DNA from 3 places in the Pseudoalteromonas sp. SCSIO 43095 genome. Region 1 is predicted to be linked to each of the others. Evidence: predicted binding sites of a transcription regulator. Region 1 holds the regulator's gene; each other region holds the start of a gene.

Region 1 (5,815 bases):
ATATTTGCGACACTTTTAAAGCGATCCGCTGAGCTTAAACTCGAACCACCAAATTTATGAACCTGATTTACCATATTAATACCGACTCGCATTTATGTTTTGTATTTTGAAGAATGGTATGCACTACCATAACGCCGGATGCGCCGCGTTTAACTTTGCTGAACCAAATGATTCACTAGCACCACTTTTTGCCGATAGGCCGGGATCGGCGTGCCCTGGGCGCACCAAATTAAATACCCTGTCTAAGTCAGCGAGTAAATCATTTACATCTTCAATACCCACCGAGATACGAATAAGCGTGTCGCCTACTCCGGCTTCTGCACGCGCGGTTGCGTCCATGCCGGCGTGGGTCATAGTCGCAGGGTGACAAATCAAACTTTCTACTCCACCTAATGATTCCGCTAAGCTAAATTCATTTAAGCGCGTTAAAAACGCTGCAGCATCGTTTATATCGCCTTTTATATCAAAACTAACCATAGCACCAAAGCCAAGCTGCTGCGCCTTAGCTAGCGCATGTTGAGGGTGTGATTCAAGACCTGGGTAGTAAACTTGGGCAACAAACTGGGAGCGTTCTAAATACTGTGCAATGGCGAGTGCATTTTCTTGGTGTTGCCTTAAACGCACGTTTAAAGTACGTAAGCCTCTGAGAGTTAAATAGCTATCAAATGGCGCGCCGGTGATGCCAATGTTATTTGCCCACCACGCTAACTCTTCACCTAACTCAGCAGTCGCTGCGATAACCGCGCCACCAACAACGTCTGAATGGCCATTGATATATTTTGTGGTTGAGTGCACCACAATATCAGCGCCAAACTTAATCGGGTTTTGTAATGCTGGCGATAAAAACGTGTTGTCGGCGGCAACCAGTGCACCACACTGTTTAGCTGTATCAGTTACTGCTTTAATATCTGTTAAGCGTAAAATAGGATTGCTAGGTGTTTCAATCCAAATCAGCTTAGGTTTAATAGCAAAGATGCGTGTCAAACTGTCGCTTTTGGTAAAATCGACCACTTCTAGTTTTAATAAGCCGCGCTTTTCTAGCGAAGTAAATAAGCGATAGCTGCCCCCATAACAGTCATGAGGGATCACTAACGTATCGTCACTATTAAGTAATTGTGTTGTTAGGTGAACGGCTGCCATGCCTGTTGCGGTAATAATGCCTTTAGCGCCACCTTCAAGCTCCGTGAGCGCCTCAGCCAAAATGTCACGATTAGGGTTACCACTGCGGCCATAATCATATTGGCGCTTTGTATCAAAGTCAGCAAATGAGTAAGTTGTTGATAAATAAAGCGGTGGAACAACCGCACCATGCTGTTTGTCGGCTTCTATTCCACTACGAACAGCAATTGTTGCCTTATTTTTTTCACTCATTTTCGCTACCTTTACTGGTTTGGATGTTTAGACGTCTAAAAGGTAGCGCATGCAATTTAAGATGTCAAAACATTTAAATGTCTAGATAGCTAAATAACTAGTATTTGACTATCTTTTTTAAACCGATAGAATTTCACGCATATTTACACGCTTTGATGCTGTGTGAGCAATTTATAATCTGAGGCAACGATACATCTTATGGCTAAATGGAATGGTGAATATATTCACCCATACGCAGAACACGGGAAAAAATCCGAACAAGTAAAGAAGATCACCGTTTCGATCCCGCTAAATGTATTAAAAGTATTAACTGATGAACGTACTCGTCGTCAAATAAACAACTTACGTCATGCAACAAATAGCGAGCTTTTATGCGAAGCGTTTTTGCATGCGTTTACCGGGCAACCGCTGCCTAATGATGATGATTTGCGTAAAGATAACGCAGAAAAAGTACCTGAAGAAGTGAAGAAAATAATGCAAGAAATGGGACTAGAAGTGCCTATTTTAAATGAAGACTAGAAGGGTCTTTATACAAAAAAACCTCAGCAAATGCTGAGGTTTTTTTTGCGCTAATTTACACGTAACAATTACGCCATGTAGTTTTCTGGCATATCAATTTGTGCAACACCAGAGTCTACCGCCGCCTGCGCAACCGCTTTAGCTATACGTGGTAACAAACGTGGATCCATTGGTTTTGGTATAATATATTTAGCACCAAACTCTAATTTGTCGATGCCTGCGGCAGTAAGCACTTCAGTCGGCACGGGCTCTTTAGCAATACTGCGAATTGCTTCCACAGCAGCAATTTTCATCTCGTCGTTTATTTCACTGGCACGTACATCTAACGCACCACGGAAAATAAACGGAAAACACAATACGTTATTAACTTGATTCGGATAATCAGAGCGACCTGTAGCCATAATTAAATCGTTACGTGCAGCGTGTGCTAATTGCGGATCGATTTCAGGATCGGGGTTTGAACAAGCAAATACCACGGGTCTATCAGCCATTAATTTTAAATCTTCAGGGGCTAATAAATTAGGGCCCGATACACCCACAAACACATCGGCATCTTCAATTACATCTTGTAAAGTACGTTTATCGGTATTGTTTGCAAATAATTGCTTATATTCATTCAAGTCATCACGACGCGTATGAATAACTCCTTTGCGATCTAACATATAAATATGTTCACGCAACGCGCCACACTTAATTAAAAGCTCCATACAGGCAACAGCTGCAGCGCCGGCACCTAAACATACAATAATTGCATCTTCAATTGCTTTGCCCTGTACTTCCAGCGCGTTTAGCATACCCGCAGCCGTTACAATAGCCGTACCATGCTGATCATCATGAAAAACAGGAATGCTACAACGCTCTATAAGCGCTTTTTCTATTTCAAAACACTCTGGCGCTTTAATATCTTCTAAATTAATTCCACCAAAGGTGTCGGCAATATTAGCCACCGTGTTAATAAAGTCTTCGGTAGTACGATGCTTAACTTCAATATCTATAGAGTCTAACCCTGCAAAACGCTTAAATAGTAGCGCTTTACCTTCCATAACGGGTTTTGAAGCGAGTGGACCTAAATTACCTAAGCCTAAAATTGCGGTGCCGTTAGTAATAACCGCAACCATATTTCCTTTACCAGTATATTTGTAGGCATTTGCTGGATCAGCGGCAATTTCACGAACAGGTTCTGCGACACCAGGGCTGTATGCGAGCGCGAGGTCTTTAACCGTCTCAGCGGGCTTGGTCAGCTCAATACTGATTTTACCTGGAACGGGATGGGCATGGTAATGTAGTGCTTGTTCACGAAAATCTGACATAACGCGATTATATCCTGCAATTTAAGTTAAAGTGAGAGGTAGTTTTAATCTACGATACCTTTATTATTTTTAAATTCCAAGCAATATCAGGTCTATCCTGTTATATGCTAGAACTGTTAATTTTAAGTGATTTATCAGCAACTTCCCTAGATTATCCTGACATTTTTAAAATATAAATTCGTCATAAAAATGAAAAACACAGGTACTTTTTGCCCTTGTTCTATTTTTATAAAGCGTATTTTTTAGTCTTAAATTAAAATAGTGAAATACCGAATTTTATTTAACTTTAAACACAAATAACCTCACGTTACCTGCATTTGAGTACCATCTTTAAAGTTTAACAAATAAAAATATAGAGAATATTGGCTGTTTTGTCTGCAAATGTTTATGCATACTCAGAATAAGAACAGGAAATAGTTATGCAAAAAAAATAAATACAAAATTGCTAAGAAAGCAGATAGGAAAGTAAATTTTGGCCACAAAAAAAGCACCCTAAGGTGCTTTTTTTACATAGAAACAAAAAATTATTTTTTGCTGCTAAGTGCACCGAAGCGCTTGTTGAAGCGATCAACACGGCCGCCAGTGTCTAAAATCTTTTGCTTACCAGTGTAAAACGGGTGACACGCAGAACATACGTCTAAGTGAATGTCTTTACACAGAGTAGAACGAGTTTCGAATTTGTTTCCGCATGAACAAGTTGCAGAAATTACTTCGTACTTAGGGTGAATACCTTCTTTCATAGGAACCTCTAGTTAAGGCCGCATCGCTCTCCAAACCCGAAGTCTGGCACCATACGTCGTTAAAACAAATTTATTGGTCGCGAATTTTATCCAACAACCCGCACGCACACAAGCTTTAATTACCCTTTTTGCTAAAAACTCGGCAAACACCTATTCATTACTGATTTGTCGGTAGGCTTTTAATGCTATTTTTAGTACATTAAACCATTACGTTAATTGGTTGAGTTGTTATGCATTTTGCTGAAGTTGCAATAAAAGTCCCCTTGCCTCGCACCTTTGATTATAAAGTGGATGAGCAATTAGTATCGCTGACTCAATTACAGCCCGGTATGCGCGCGTTAGTCCCTTTTGGCAATCAACGTAAAGTAGCGGTTATTCTTAGCTTAAAAGCGGATACAGCAGTCCCCGAAGGCAAAATAAAATCTATTATTGAAGTTATTGACGATTCACCGGTGTTATCTGCGCAGCATTTAGAGCTACTGAAGTTTACAGCGCGTTATTATTGCTATCCACTCGGTGAAACTATTCATATTGCATTGCCCAGTGCACTGCGCCAAGGTGAGTGCCCTGATAAAACCAGTATAAACATGGTGACATTAAGCGAAAAGGGGGCACTTTTACCGTCTTTAAAAGCTAAAACACAGCTTAATTTGCTTAAGCAATTATCAGCATCCGGTAAATCATCATTAACCGAACTCAAAGCCCTCGGGTTTAATAAAAAAACCATTGATACCCTTTTAGATAAAGAGCTAATAATTCAAACCATTGAACACGACAATCAATGGCAACATACCTCGCCAACGGTTGGCAGCAAACCTCGTTTGAATAAAGAGCAAGCCATTGCCTGCACTGCAATTAATCAAAGTACTGGGTTTAAGAGCTTTTTGCTAGAAGGTGTCACTGGCAGCGGAAAAACCGAAGTTTACCTACAATGCCTAGAAGAAGTATTAAAACGTGGCGAACAGGCGTTAGTGCTTGTTCCTGAAATAGGGCTAACGCCTCAAACGGTCAATCGTTTTAGACGTCGCTTTCCTGACACCCCTATTATGTTATGGCACTCGGCATTAACCGATAACGAACGTCTACAAACATGGCGCTTTTGTGAAAAAGGCAGTTGTGCCATTGTTATAGGCACCCGTTCGAGTATTTTTCTGCCATTTTTAAAGCTCGGGATGATTGTGGTTGATGAGGAGCATGATGCCTCATTTAAACAACAAGACACTTTACGCTATCATGCCCGTGATTTAGCTGCGTATCGTGCCTATCAGCATCAAATTCCACTTATTTTAGGTAGCGCCACGCCGGCATTAGAAACACTGCATAAAGCAATTAATAACAAATACCAGTTACTCACATTAAGTGAGCGCGCGCAAACCGCCACCGATAATCAGTTTAAGCTGCTCGACATGAAAGGTCAGCCTGATCGAGCCGGTATTGCGCATGCCAGTCTTGCAATAATGCGCCAGCACCTAAATAGAGGAAAGCAGGTGATGGTATTTTTAAATCGCCGTGGGTTTTCTCCTACCTTGATTTGTCATGAATGTGGTTGGTTGAGTGAATGTAGCCGATGCAGCACCAGTGCGACTTTCCATAAGGCAATAGGCCAAATGATTTGCCACCATTGTGGCGATCAATATCATGTACCGCATCAATGCCCTGACTGTGGTAGTACGCAAATATTTCCTAACGGCAAAGGCACCGAGCAAATAGAAGAGTTTTTAAGTAGTGAATTTGCAGACACCCCGATCAGCCGTATCGACCGTGACTCAACTCGGCGTAAAGGTAGCCTTGAAAAAGCACTGGATGAAATAAACCAAGGCGGCGCACGTATTTTAGTTGGTACGCAAATGCTGGCAAAAGGCCACCATTTTGCTG
Region 2 (5,815 bases), 1.2 Mb from region 1:
TAAATGGCACGCAAGCCCATTTTTAAGCGCTAAACGCGCGGTTTGCAGTGTTCCTAGCGGGGCGGTAAATGTGCGGTTCATTAGTGCTTGTGACCAAGGCAGGCCAATACGGCGCATGGCTTTTTCGTCTAGGCGGTTATGCCATAAATCGTGAATGTAATTTTCACAATGTACTATTTCTAGCTCTTCTACACTACCATGTGGTGGCTCTATGATATTACTGCCAGCAAGTCCAAGGGTTTTAACATGCTGGTGTAGCTGAGCAAATTTACTCATTACAAAGCGATGCTTGGGATCAAAACTAAACGAGTAGTTAGGATGATAAACTAAAGGTAGATTGGGGTTTAAACTCATATCTGCGTCGTTTAATTATTTTTGATTATGGTAATCAACTTCACGCAGTGCGTCTATTTATGTTTGGTGAATAAGCGTTTCAAGCTCGCGGTGTAATAATGTTTCATCAGCAAGGTTTAGCTCAACTAAACGCTTTAAATGCGTGATACTGTCTATATCAATACTATGGCATTTAAGACCAATATGGTTTTCTTCTATGTGACGAATAACCACCGGCATTTTTATTTCAATATCGCTTTGTGGCAAAGTAAAACGTAGTACTGCTTCGTCATTTTTGTTCCCAGTAAATGTATCGCTTTTAGTAATAAGCGCACCATGTAAAGAGATATCTAATAGAGTGCATTTATACTGGCTGCTAGCCATAACTAATTGCGCTGCAGTAGAGAACATAATACGAGAAAATTGCCGACGGTTTTGCATAATAATCTTATAAAGCTGTTATTTATAATAAGCATAGCTGGTAATGCCCAACACGCCAATTTGCTTAAAGATAAAAATAGCTCGCATAAAAAAGCCCCGCATTAAATGCAGGGCTTTTAACTTATTCACTGTGGCTGTTAGCCAATTTTTTTATACTTTATGCGCTTAGGCTGTGCAGCTTCTGCGCCAAGGGTCTTTTTAAGCCACTCTTCGTACTCAGTGTAGTTACCATCAAAGAAGTTAATTTGTCCTTCGTCGCGGTAATCTAAAATGTGCGTTGCAATACGGTCAAGGAACCAACGGTCATGCGATATACACATTACACAGCCTGGGAACTCTAAAATAGCGTTCTCAAGGGCGCGAAGTGTTTCAACATCAAGGTCATTGGTTGGTTCATCCAGTAGTACTACGTTACCACCGGCTTTTAAAAGCTTAGCAAGGTGTAAACGGTTACGCTCACCACCAGATAAGTCTTTAACAAATTTTTGCTGATCGTTACCTTTAAAGTTAAAACGGCTAACGTAAGCACGGCTTGGGAACTCAAAGTTACCAATTTTTAGCACGTCTTGGCCGTCAGAAATCTCTTCAAATACAGTTTTGCTTTCGTCCATGTTGCCACGGAACTGATCAACGGTTGCAAGCTCTACAGTTTCACCTACGCTAATGCTGCCGCTATCTGGTTGTTCTTCGCCACTTAGCATTTTAAATAGGGTTGATTTACCCGCGCCATTGGCACCAATAATACCCACAATAGCGCCTTTAGGCATGCTAAAGCTTAAATCATCAATTAAAACACGGTCGCCAAAGCTTTTACGTAAGTTGTTTACTTCTAATACTTGGTCACCTAAACGTGGGCCAGGTGGAATAAACAATTCGTTGGTTTCGTTACGTTTTTGGTAATCAGACTGCTGTAGCTCGCTAAACTGTGCCATACGCGCTTTTGACTTAGCTTGACGACCTTTAGGGTTTGAACGCACCCATTCAAGTTCTTGTGCAATTGATTTTTGACGTGCTTTTTCAGATTTTTGCTCTTGTTGTAAGCGGGCATCTTTTTGCTCAAGCCAAGAAGAGTAGTTACCTTCCCACGGAATACCTTCACCACGGTCAAGCTCTAAAATCCAGCCAGCCACATTATCAAGGAAGTAACGGTCATGCGTTACCGCCACAACAGTGCCTTCGTAGTCATGTAAGAAGCGCTCAAGCCAAGCAACCGACTCAGCATCTAAGTGGTTAGTTGGCTCATCGAGAATAAGCATATCTGGTTTTTCGAGTAATAAACGACAAATAGCAACACGGCGGCGCTCACCACCTGATAAGTGCTCAATTTTAGCATCCCACTCAGGTAAACGAAGTGCATCGGCAGCGCGCTCTAAAACGTTATCGATGTTGTGACCATCGTGCGCTTGAATAATCGCTTCAAGCTCACCTTGCTCTTTTGCAAGGGCGTCAAAGTCAGCGTCTTCCATTGCGTACTCGTTGTACACTTCGTCAAGGCGGTTAAGGGCATGCTTTACTTCGCCAACAGCTTCTTCAACTATTTCGCGTACTGTTTTGCTTTCATCCAGTACTGGCTCTTGCGGTAAGTAACCAATTTTAGTACCAGGTTGAGGGCGAGCTTCACCTTCAAAGTCTTGGTCAACACCGGCCATAATGCGAAGTAATGTAGATTTACCAGCACCATTTAAACCTAGTACACCAATTTTAGCACCAGGGAAAAAGTGCAACGAAATATCTTTTAAAATTGTGCGCTTAGGTGGCACAACTTTAGATACTCGATTCATCGAGAATATAAACTTATCAGGTAAAACCATGGAGGAAAGCCTTCAAATAATAATAAAAATTTCAATGCTGTATTGTAGTTGTTGAGGGGTTAAACAGTCAACGAATGGGGCTGTTTTAAAGTACATATTCAATTTGTACAAACTGGGTGAATAAATTCATTTAGACATCTATACATCTAGAGGTTGATATTTTTAGCATTCTGTTCATAATAAGAGCGTATAAATTCTCGGTTTTTATGAGTAGGAGTAAAATATGCCAATCACAGTGAAAGACGAGCTACCGGCTATTGCCCGTTTGCGTGAAGAAAACGTGTTTGTAATGCCAAAAAGCCGTGCAAAAACGCAAGAAATTCGTCCTATGCGTTTGGCTATTTTAAATTTAATGCCTAATAAAGTAGAAACCGAAGTACAGTTTATTCGTTTGCTTGCTAATTCTCCTTTGCAAGTAAATGTAGAGCTATTGCGCTTAGATACGCACCGCAGCAGTAGCAACTCAGAAGAGCACTTAGATACCTTTTACCGTTATTTCTCTGAGGTAAAAGATAATAACTACGATGCGTTAATTGTTACCGGTGCGCCTTTGGCACATTTAGAGTATGAAGAAGTGGCGTATTGGGAAGAATTCAAAGTGATTATTGATTGGGCAGAGCAACACGTTACCTCCACACTTTACTCATGCTGGGCGGCGCATGCGGCGTTGTATCATCGTTACAATTTAAAACGTGATTTAAAAAAAGATAAACTCTGTGGCGTGTTTACCCACCAGTGTTATTTTGATCACGGAGCACTTACTCGTGGCTTCGACGACACCTTTTTAGTGCCGCACTCACGTTATGGCCACATTGATATAAATAAAATTAATGCCTGCGACGATATAGTGGTATTGGCAGGCTCTGAAAAAGTAGGCGCTTACTTAATGAAAAATAAGTCGGGCAGCCAAGTGTTTATAACCGGCCACCCAGAATACGATGCCGACACATTAAAAGCAGAGTACGAACGCGATTTACAAAAAAGCCCAGACGCGCCAAAACCCGAAAACTATTTTCCAGATAACGATGCAAGTAAAAAGCCGTCTAAAACGTGGCAAAGCCACGCCTTTTTACTGTTTTCAAACTGGTTAAATTACTACGTGTACCAAACTACCCCTTATGATATTAATTTAGTTAGCCAAGATGTGAGGACTAACAACTATGCCGAATAACGTGCCAAACAAAAATAAGCAAAGCGAATTAAGCGCTGCGCTAAAACAGCGTATTTTAATTTTAGATGGTGCAATGGGAACCATGATCCAAGCGCATAAGCTTGAAGAAGAAGACTACCGCGGTGAGCGCTTTAAAGACTGGCACGTGCTAATAAAAGGCAATAACGATTTATTAAGCCTTACCAAGCCCGAGTTAATTGCTGATATACACCGCAGCTTTTTAGCCGCCGGTGCGGATATTATTGAAACCAACACGTTTAACTCGACCACCATTTCGATGGAAGATTACGACATGGCAAGCATAAGCCGTGAGGTAAACCTAGAGTCGGCTAAATTAGCACGCGCAATATGTGACGAGTTCACTGCTAAAAACCCAGAAAAGCCACGCTATGTAGCCGGTGTGTTAGGGCCAACCTCTAAAACCTGTTCTATCTCGCCAGATGTAAACGACCCAGGCTATCGTAATATTACCTTTGATAAGCTGGTTACTGCGTATGTTGAGTCTACTCTTGCATTAATGGAAGGCGGCGCTGATTTAATACTTATTGAAACCATTTTCGACACCCTCAATGCAAAAGCAGCCTCATTCGCAGTAGAAGAAGCGTTTGAGCAAGCAGGGCGCACATTACCTGTAATGATCTCGGGCACCATTACCGATGCCTCAGGGCGAACGCTTTCGGGGCAAACAACTGAGGCATTTTATAACTCTATTCGCCATATAAAACCTATTTCGATTGGCCTTAACTGCGCCCTTGGCCCCGATTTACTTCGCCAATACGTAGAAGAGCTTTCGCGCGTATGCGAAACATTTACCTCAGTACACCCTAATGCGGGTTTACCCAATGAGTTTGGTGAGTATGACCTAGAAGCAGAGGACATGGCGAAAGAGATTATAGATTGGGGTAAATCGGGCTTTATAAATATTGTTGGTGGTTGCTGTGGCACTACGCCTGCGCATATTCGCGCGTTTGCCAAAGGGCTTGAAGGGGTTAAACCTCGCCCATTACCAGAGCTTGATGTACGCATGCGTTTGTCAGGCCTTGAAGCCTGTAACTTAAATTAGGAGCCGCCAATGACCCAACAAATTGCAGTATTTACCAATGTTGGTGAGCGTACCAACGTAACCGGCTCTGCCATGTTTAAACGCTTAATCATGGAAGAAGACTACGAGACTGCCCTTAATGTTGCTCGCGAACAAGTAGAAAATGGCGCCCAAGTTATTGATATAAACATGGACGAAGCCATGTTGGACTCAAAGGCGGCCATGGTTAAGTTTTTAAACTTAATTGCCTCAGAGCCCGATATATCTAAAGTGCCTATAATGGTCGACTCCTCTAAATGGGATGTAATAGAGGCAGGACTTAAATGTATTCAAGGCAAGGGCATTGTTAACTCCATTTCACTTAAAGAGGGCGAAGAGCCATTTAAGCGCCAAGCTAAAATTATTAAACGCTTTGGTGCCGCCGCTGTTGTAATGGCATTTGATACCGACGGCCAAGCCGATACTGCCGATCGTAAGTTTGAAATTTGTGAGCGCAGCTACCGTATTTTGGTCGACGAAATTGGCTTTCCGCCAGAAGATATTATATTCGACCCTAATATATTTGCCGTAGCCACCGGTATAGAAGAGCACGACAACTACGCTGTGGAATTTATTGAAGGCACCCGCCGTATTAAGCAAAACTTACCGCACTGTAAAGTGTCGGGCGGGGTGTCAAATGTATCGTTTTCGTTTAGAGGCAATAACCCCGTACGCGAAGCGATTCACTCGGTATTTTTATACCACGCGATAAAAGCGGGGATGGATATGGGGATTGTAAACGCAGGGCAACTTGCGGTTTACGACGACATCCCCGAAGAACTTCGTAAAGCCGTAGAAGATGTAATTCTTAACACCGATTCAGGTGCAGGTGAGCGCCTTGTAGAACTTGCGCCTAAATATTCAGGCATGGCACAAGCCGAACGCGTAGAAGATTTAGAATGGCGCACATGGCCTGTTGAAAAACGTCTAGAACACGCGCTTGTTAAAGGCATAACCACCTTTATAGATGAAGACACC
Region 3 (5,815 bases), 340 kb from region 1:
GCTTGAAGGCTATGAGCCCGACTTAAATAAGCCACCTAAAGATAACCGCAAAAACACCAACAAAGCGCGTAAAGATCGCGATAAAAAACGTATTACAGGCCAAAGAGCCCCGAGTAGAAGACGTAAATAAAAGCTTAGGACTTCACCTAACCTAATAGGTAACTAAGAGCAATAATCGGACACTGAAAAAGTTAAATTTATTCCTGAGTTTTGAATAGAAATCTAATTTTGTCCAATAACATTATTAAACGCCGTTTTGGGGCAAAATAACATACTTAATTCCTGGCCCTTTTAATTATTTGTTTACAAAGGTAATTATTGGTGAAATTATTATGGTATGTAATATACGCCGTTTTGGTGTGTTATAAACCACCAAAATGGTGTTCAATAAGCTGTTAGCATTACGGAGTATTCATGGAAGTTTTTAGCTATATAGAAAGCCTATCACCATTCATTCAAGGGATTTTAGGTGCTGCTTTTCTTACCTTTACTCTATATGTCGGCCAAAAAACAATCACTGTTTTGTCAGGAAAAATTGGCAAAGACAAGGTAGTGGCTAACACGTTTGCACTGATGGCAACCACAACTGAATATGAGAGCCTACGAACTGAAAGTTACTTTATTTGCCTTTATGGTGCATCGCATTACTTTTTAAAATCACTCATATTTATAGTACTATCTTTGTTAATTTCGCCAATTAACCATATAACTTCAATCATTGGTTATATAACAGCCGTTTACTTCCTATTTCGTGCATTATCATATGTTCCACATTTCACCTCGTTAGGAAAAGATGAAGCAGAGAGAAAGGAAAAGCTTGATATCTTGTTAAAAAAACATGATGAGAAATGAGTTATTACAAGCTAAGTAATGCTAACAAGTTATTGAAGAAAGACTCGTCACGGCTTGCTCGAGTTCCTTCGTAACCAAAGTTTAGCAAGCCTAAACTCGCTTCTTAATGAAGCGTTAGGCAGTTTTGATGACAACAGCAGAAAAATTTGTCGACGCGATATATTCGAACTTTGAAGGGCGAGCACCTTTCGCGGCTGGGTATGGTCGTGGCTTTGCTAGCAAGGTGTATCCCGTTGTTTATGAAAATGATAACGGAGTGCCACTTGGTTTAATTGCTGTAGCTGCTACAAATGAAGCTGACACTTCAGAAGTACAGTTATTTCATGTCAGCGCTTTTAAGCCTGGTAATGGGCACGGCAAAGAAATGATGATCTATATCTGCAATCTTGCCGACACTTACAAGGTTAAAATTTATCTTCAAGCTGAAGTGCAGTTTAGTGATAGACAGACTTTAATTGGCCAAGAACTAGTCAATTGGTATCGACTGTTTGGTTTTGTTGGCGACTGCACGATGCACAGGGAGCCAAATACCTAACAATCGCCATTAAAAACGCGCCTTTGGGCGCTCGACTCGCAACAAGTTGCTCGCGTTTGTGGCGGGCGGGCCAGCCTCCGCTATTGGCACTTTGCCAAAATGAAGCTTTGATAAAGTCCTACAGTTTAAACCTCACAGTTCAAGTTAGTACTTATTAAAATAAACGAAGCTAACTACTTGAACTGGCTTATTCTATGTCGCTTATTATTGTTGCCCGAACCCCGAACCCCGAACCCCGAACCCCGAACCCCGAACCCCGAACCCCGAACCCCGAACCCCGAACCCCGAACCCCGCAATTAAGCTATTAGTTTTTCCGCAAGGTTGAGTTCCATAATCGCTTTTAATAAACGGTATAAATTAATGGACGCGTCAATTTCTTCTTTACGGTTGGTTAAGCTTTCAATATTTAAACCCAGCGGCACACCTAAGTGGGCACAGCTTTTTAAAATCGAGTCGAGGTTTTCGCGACAAATACGCACTGATTCGCTTAGCGTATTTTCCGAATCAAGCATGCGCCATTTAGTTGCCTCTGGCACTGAGATACCTAGCCACTGCATAAACTCTAAGGTTTTTTCTCCACCACAAGGCGTAAAGGTCAATATAATCCGATTAGGTGTTAGGCCTTGTGCTTTGCATGTGCGCGCATAACTAGTTATTAAATCTATGGTTGCTTGTGCATTGTAAACGGCTTGAGAGATAAAAAACTGGCATCCTTGAGCTGTTTTTTCTATTAAACGTTGGTGCTCGTTGCGCTTATTGGCATGGCGCTCAGCAATGGTTACACCACCTAAAAAGAAGTCTTCAGACTGCTCTGCCAGTGTTTTGTAGGCATTCGGTAAGCTCAGCTTTATATCACCTGCTGATGATGGGCTGCCCACTAACACCACGTTTTTTAAATCGTAGTCATTTTTAGTTTCATCTAACCACGCTTTAAACTCACTCACACCGCGCTGAGCTACACTTTTATAAGTAATTACATCAAGATCAGATAAGCCTCGTAAGAGTTGACTGTACTCGCGCGGATCAACTGTTTGCTTAAATGCAAATGGACGCGCTTGCTCTGTACGGCTGCTTTCATCTTGAATGTCATAAATAATCACACCGTCATATTCAATTTCGTGTAAACGGCCTAATAACTTTTCGGCAATGACTTTTAATTGCGCTTTATCGGTCCCAATTTTTGGCGGTGTTGTGCCAATTAGGTAAACACCTTGGTTGGTGTCCTGTATTTTTTCTTGAAGTGATAAAGCCATAATCCCCATTCCAGCTTAATTTGTGATGATGGATTTAATATAGCAGCCATTTAGACGTCTAGATAGATTTATTTATTGAAGGTTTCTCAACTAACGTGAATTATTTTCATCGTTAAATTAAATAACTGACACAGTTGTTTACATAATTAATAGGCTTAGGGCTCTTATATTTAATTACTTTACGGCATACTTAGTTTGGTAAATGTTTTAAAAATTGCTCAATTTAAAAAGGGATAACAATGAAATTTAAATTATTGGCAACTAGCCTAGCGGTATCGCTGGCCTTAACAGGTTGTGCTATGCAGCAAAACCAAAACACGCAAACAGCAGCTCAACAAGAACAAGTTAATAAAGCAGATGAGCGTGTTTTTTCACAAGATTACCTAATAGAAGAGCTAGATAACGGCTTGCGCGTTATGGTAGTTAAAACCGATTACCCAGATGTAGTATCGCTACAAATACCTGTATCTGTTGGCTCGCGTAATGAAGTGGAAGCGGGTAAAACTGGTTTTGCTCACTTTTTTGAACACATGATGTTTAAAGGCTCTGAAAAGTTTCCGCAAGATGTGTATTCAGATATTTTAAAAAATTCTGGAGTTGATAACCGCGCCTACACAACTAACGATTACACTAACTACCACTTAAATTTTTCAAAACAGCACCTTGATAAAGTACTTGAGATTGAAGCGGATATTTTTCAAAACTTAAGCTACACCGAAGAACAATTTAGAACCGAAGCGCTAACGGTTAAAGGCGAGTACTTAAAAAATAATGCCAGTCCAATTCGTAAATTATTAAGTGCGGTACGCCAAGAAGCGTTCGATAAACATACCTATAAACACACTACTATGGGCTTTTTTGAGGATATTGAAGCCATGCCAGATCAAATGGCCTACGGTAAAGAGTTTTTTGATAAGTTTTATAAGCCTGAATATGTATCGCTTGTGATTGTTGGTGATGTTGAGCCAAAAGAGACCATGGCGATGGTTAAAAAACACTGGGGTAACTGGCAAAAAGGCGACTATGTTGTTGATATTCCAAAAGAGCCAACTCAGCAAGCGCCAAAATATGTGCATGAGCAAAACGAAGGGTTACCAGGTCATTGGTTACTTGTGTCGTATAAAGGGGCTGCATGGGAGCCTCAGAAAAAAGACAGAGCCGCATTAGACTTACTGTCGCAGCTTTATTTTTCGAGCAATTCAGATATTTATCAAGAGCTGGTAGTAGAAAAACAAATCGCGAGTCAAATGTTTACCTATAACCCTGAAACTAAAGATCCAGGGTTACTGCATGTATTTGTAAAAGTTGAAAATGCCGATGATTTAGCCACAGTGCGTGATGCCATTAACCGTACGTATGCCAAAGCGCGTACCGAGTTGGTTGATAGCCAAAAACTCAGCGATTTAAAGTCTAATCTTAAATACAGCTTTATAAATGGTTTAGATTCGTCGCAAGCAATTGCCTCTACCCTTGCCAGCTATATGCATTTTGAGCGCGATCCTGAGGTAATTAACCAACTGTATAAATCGGCAGACAATATCACTAGCGAAGATATTAGAGCCGTTGCCAATAAGTACTTTGTTGATAATGCTCGCACCACAATTACTATGTCGGCACTTGATAAAGCCCCTGGTTTTGAACAAGAAAGCGATTTAGATGCCTTGGTAGCAAAATATCAGCAAGCACCGAGTAAGCCTATCTTTAACGTGCTTGATAAAACTAATAGCTCGCCGTTAATCGATATTAACTTATTATTTAATACCGGTGCCGCTGCCGATCCGCAGGGTAAAAAAGGCGTGGCGGCACTCACTGCCGCAATGCTGGCGCAAGGTGGCTCAACCTCAATGAGTTACAAAGATATTAAAAAGGCAATGTACCCGCTGGCGGGTAGTTTTGGTTATCAAATAGATAAAGAAATGCTGTCGTTCCAAGGGCGTATTCATAAAGATAATGCAGCTCAGTGGTATGCCTTAGTGAGTGAACAACTGCTAAACCCAGGCTTTAGAGAAGATGACTTTAAACGTCTGAAAAAAGAAATGATCGATGGCATTAAATCGGGTTTAAAAGCTTCTAATGATGAAGAGTTGGGTAAAGAAGTGCTCTACAGCGTACTTTATAAAGGTCACCCTTATGAAAGCTATAACTACGGTGACTTATCAGATTTAGAAGCGCTGACTCTTGATGATGTTAAAGCGTTTTATAATGCTGAGCTTACACAAGCTAAACTTACTGTGGGTTTAATTGGTGCCGTACCTGAAAAACTTAAAGCACAAATGTTAGCTGACCTAGCGACGCTCCCTAAAGGCGAACAAAGCCGCTTAACAATCCCTGATGCGCCAGAGCTTAAAGGTCATCATGCAACGATTGTTGAAAAGTCAGCGCAATCAACGGCTGTGTCGTTCGGGTTCCCTATTGATACCATTCGTAGCAGCGAAGACTGGACCGCATTGTGGCTAGTGCGTTCGTACTTTGGTGAGCATCGCAGTTCTAACAGTTACTTGTACGAACGTATTCGTCAAACACGTGGTATGAATTACGGTGATTACGCCTATATTGAATACTTCCCTAGAGGTATGTTTCAAACTAAACCGGATGCAAACTTAGGGCGCTCTGAGCAAATATTCCAGGTGTGGTTGCGTCCACTGCGCTCAAACAACGATGCGCATTTTGCTACCCGTACCGCATTATTTGAGCTAGATAAGCTAATTAAAAATGGTATGACCGAGGCAGATTTTGAAGCCACACGTAACTTTTTAATTAACTTTGTGCCACAAATGGTTGCTAGTCAAAATCGCCAGTTAGGTTATGCGCTAGATAGCGAGTTTTATAACACCGATAGTTTTGTAAACTACGTCACAAGCAAACTGAAAACATTGACTGTTGGCGATGTAAATCGAGTGATTAAAGACAACCTACAAACTGAGAATATTCACTATGTGTTTGTTACCGGTGATGGTGAAGATATGCAAAAACGTTTAGCAACAATGAAAACCTCGCCTATGGTGTATAACACCGATAAGCCTGCCGAGTTAGTGGCTGAAGATAAGGTAATTGCTGATTATAAATTAGCAATACCAGCAAAAAATATTGAAGTAGTAAAGGTGGATAAAGTATTTCAATAATTTAAGTTCTTAAATATAAAAAAATGCCCCTGTGTCGTAAGCATTGGGGCAT

Evidence for each region. The regulator MetJ, encoded in region 1, represses methionine synthesis genes. The targets are predictions, from matches to a motif close to TAGACGTCTAGACGTCTA.
Region 2: LOC50_RS09610 (homoserine O-succinyltransferase) is a predicted target of MetJ. The motif match lies at 2,717-2,734, and genes of this name have one in related genera.
Region 3: LOC50_RS02370 (methylenetetrahydrofolate reductase) is a predicted target of MetJ. The motif match lies at 2,685-2,702, and genes of this name have one in related genera.

The regions. Positions count from the first base shown of each region.
Region 1 covers NZ_CP087995.1:172,204-178,018, reverse strand. The annotation lists gene metL (bifunctional aspartate kinase/homoserine dehydrogenase II) at 1-74, opposite strand, end outside; gene metB (cystathionine gamma-synthase) at 124-1,371, opposite strand; gene metJ (met regulon transcriptional regulator MetJ) at 1,570-1,890, shown strand; gene LOC50_RS00800 (malic enzyme-like NAD(P)-binding protein) at 1,959-3,200, opposite strand; gene rpmE (50S ribosomal protein L31) at 3,725-3,940, opposite strand; gene priA (primosomal protein N') at 4,171-5,815, shown strand, end outside.
Region 2 covers NZ_CP087995.1:2,028,042-2,033,856, reverse strand. The annotation lists gene LOC50_RS09625 (histone deacetylase family protein) at 1-354, opposite strand, end outside; gene LOC50_RS09620 (PilZ domain-containing protein) at 412-774, opposite strand; gene ettA (energy-dependent translational throttle protein EttA) at 912-2,585, opposite strand; gene LOC50_RS09610 (homoserine O-succinyltransferase) at 2,809-3,756, shown strand; gene LOC50_RS09605 (homocysteine S-methyltransferase family protein) at 3,746-4,819, shown strand; gene metH (methionine synthase) at 4,829-5,815, shown strand, end outside.
Region 3 covers NZ_CP087995.1:510,037-515,851, forward strand. The annotation lists gene LOC50_RS02355 (DEAD/DEAH box helicase) at 1-130, shown strand, start outside; gene LOC50_RS02360 (hypothetical protein) at 415-852, shown strand; gene LOC50_RS02365 (hypothetical protein) at 980-1,387, shown strand; gene LOC50_RS02370 (methylenetetrahydrofolate reductase) at 1,685-2,641, opposite strand; gene LOC50_RS02375 (M16 family metallopeptidase) at 2,881-5,763, shown strand.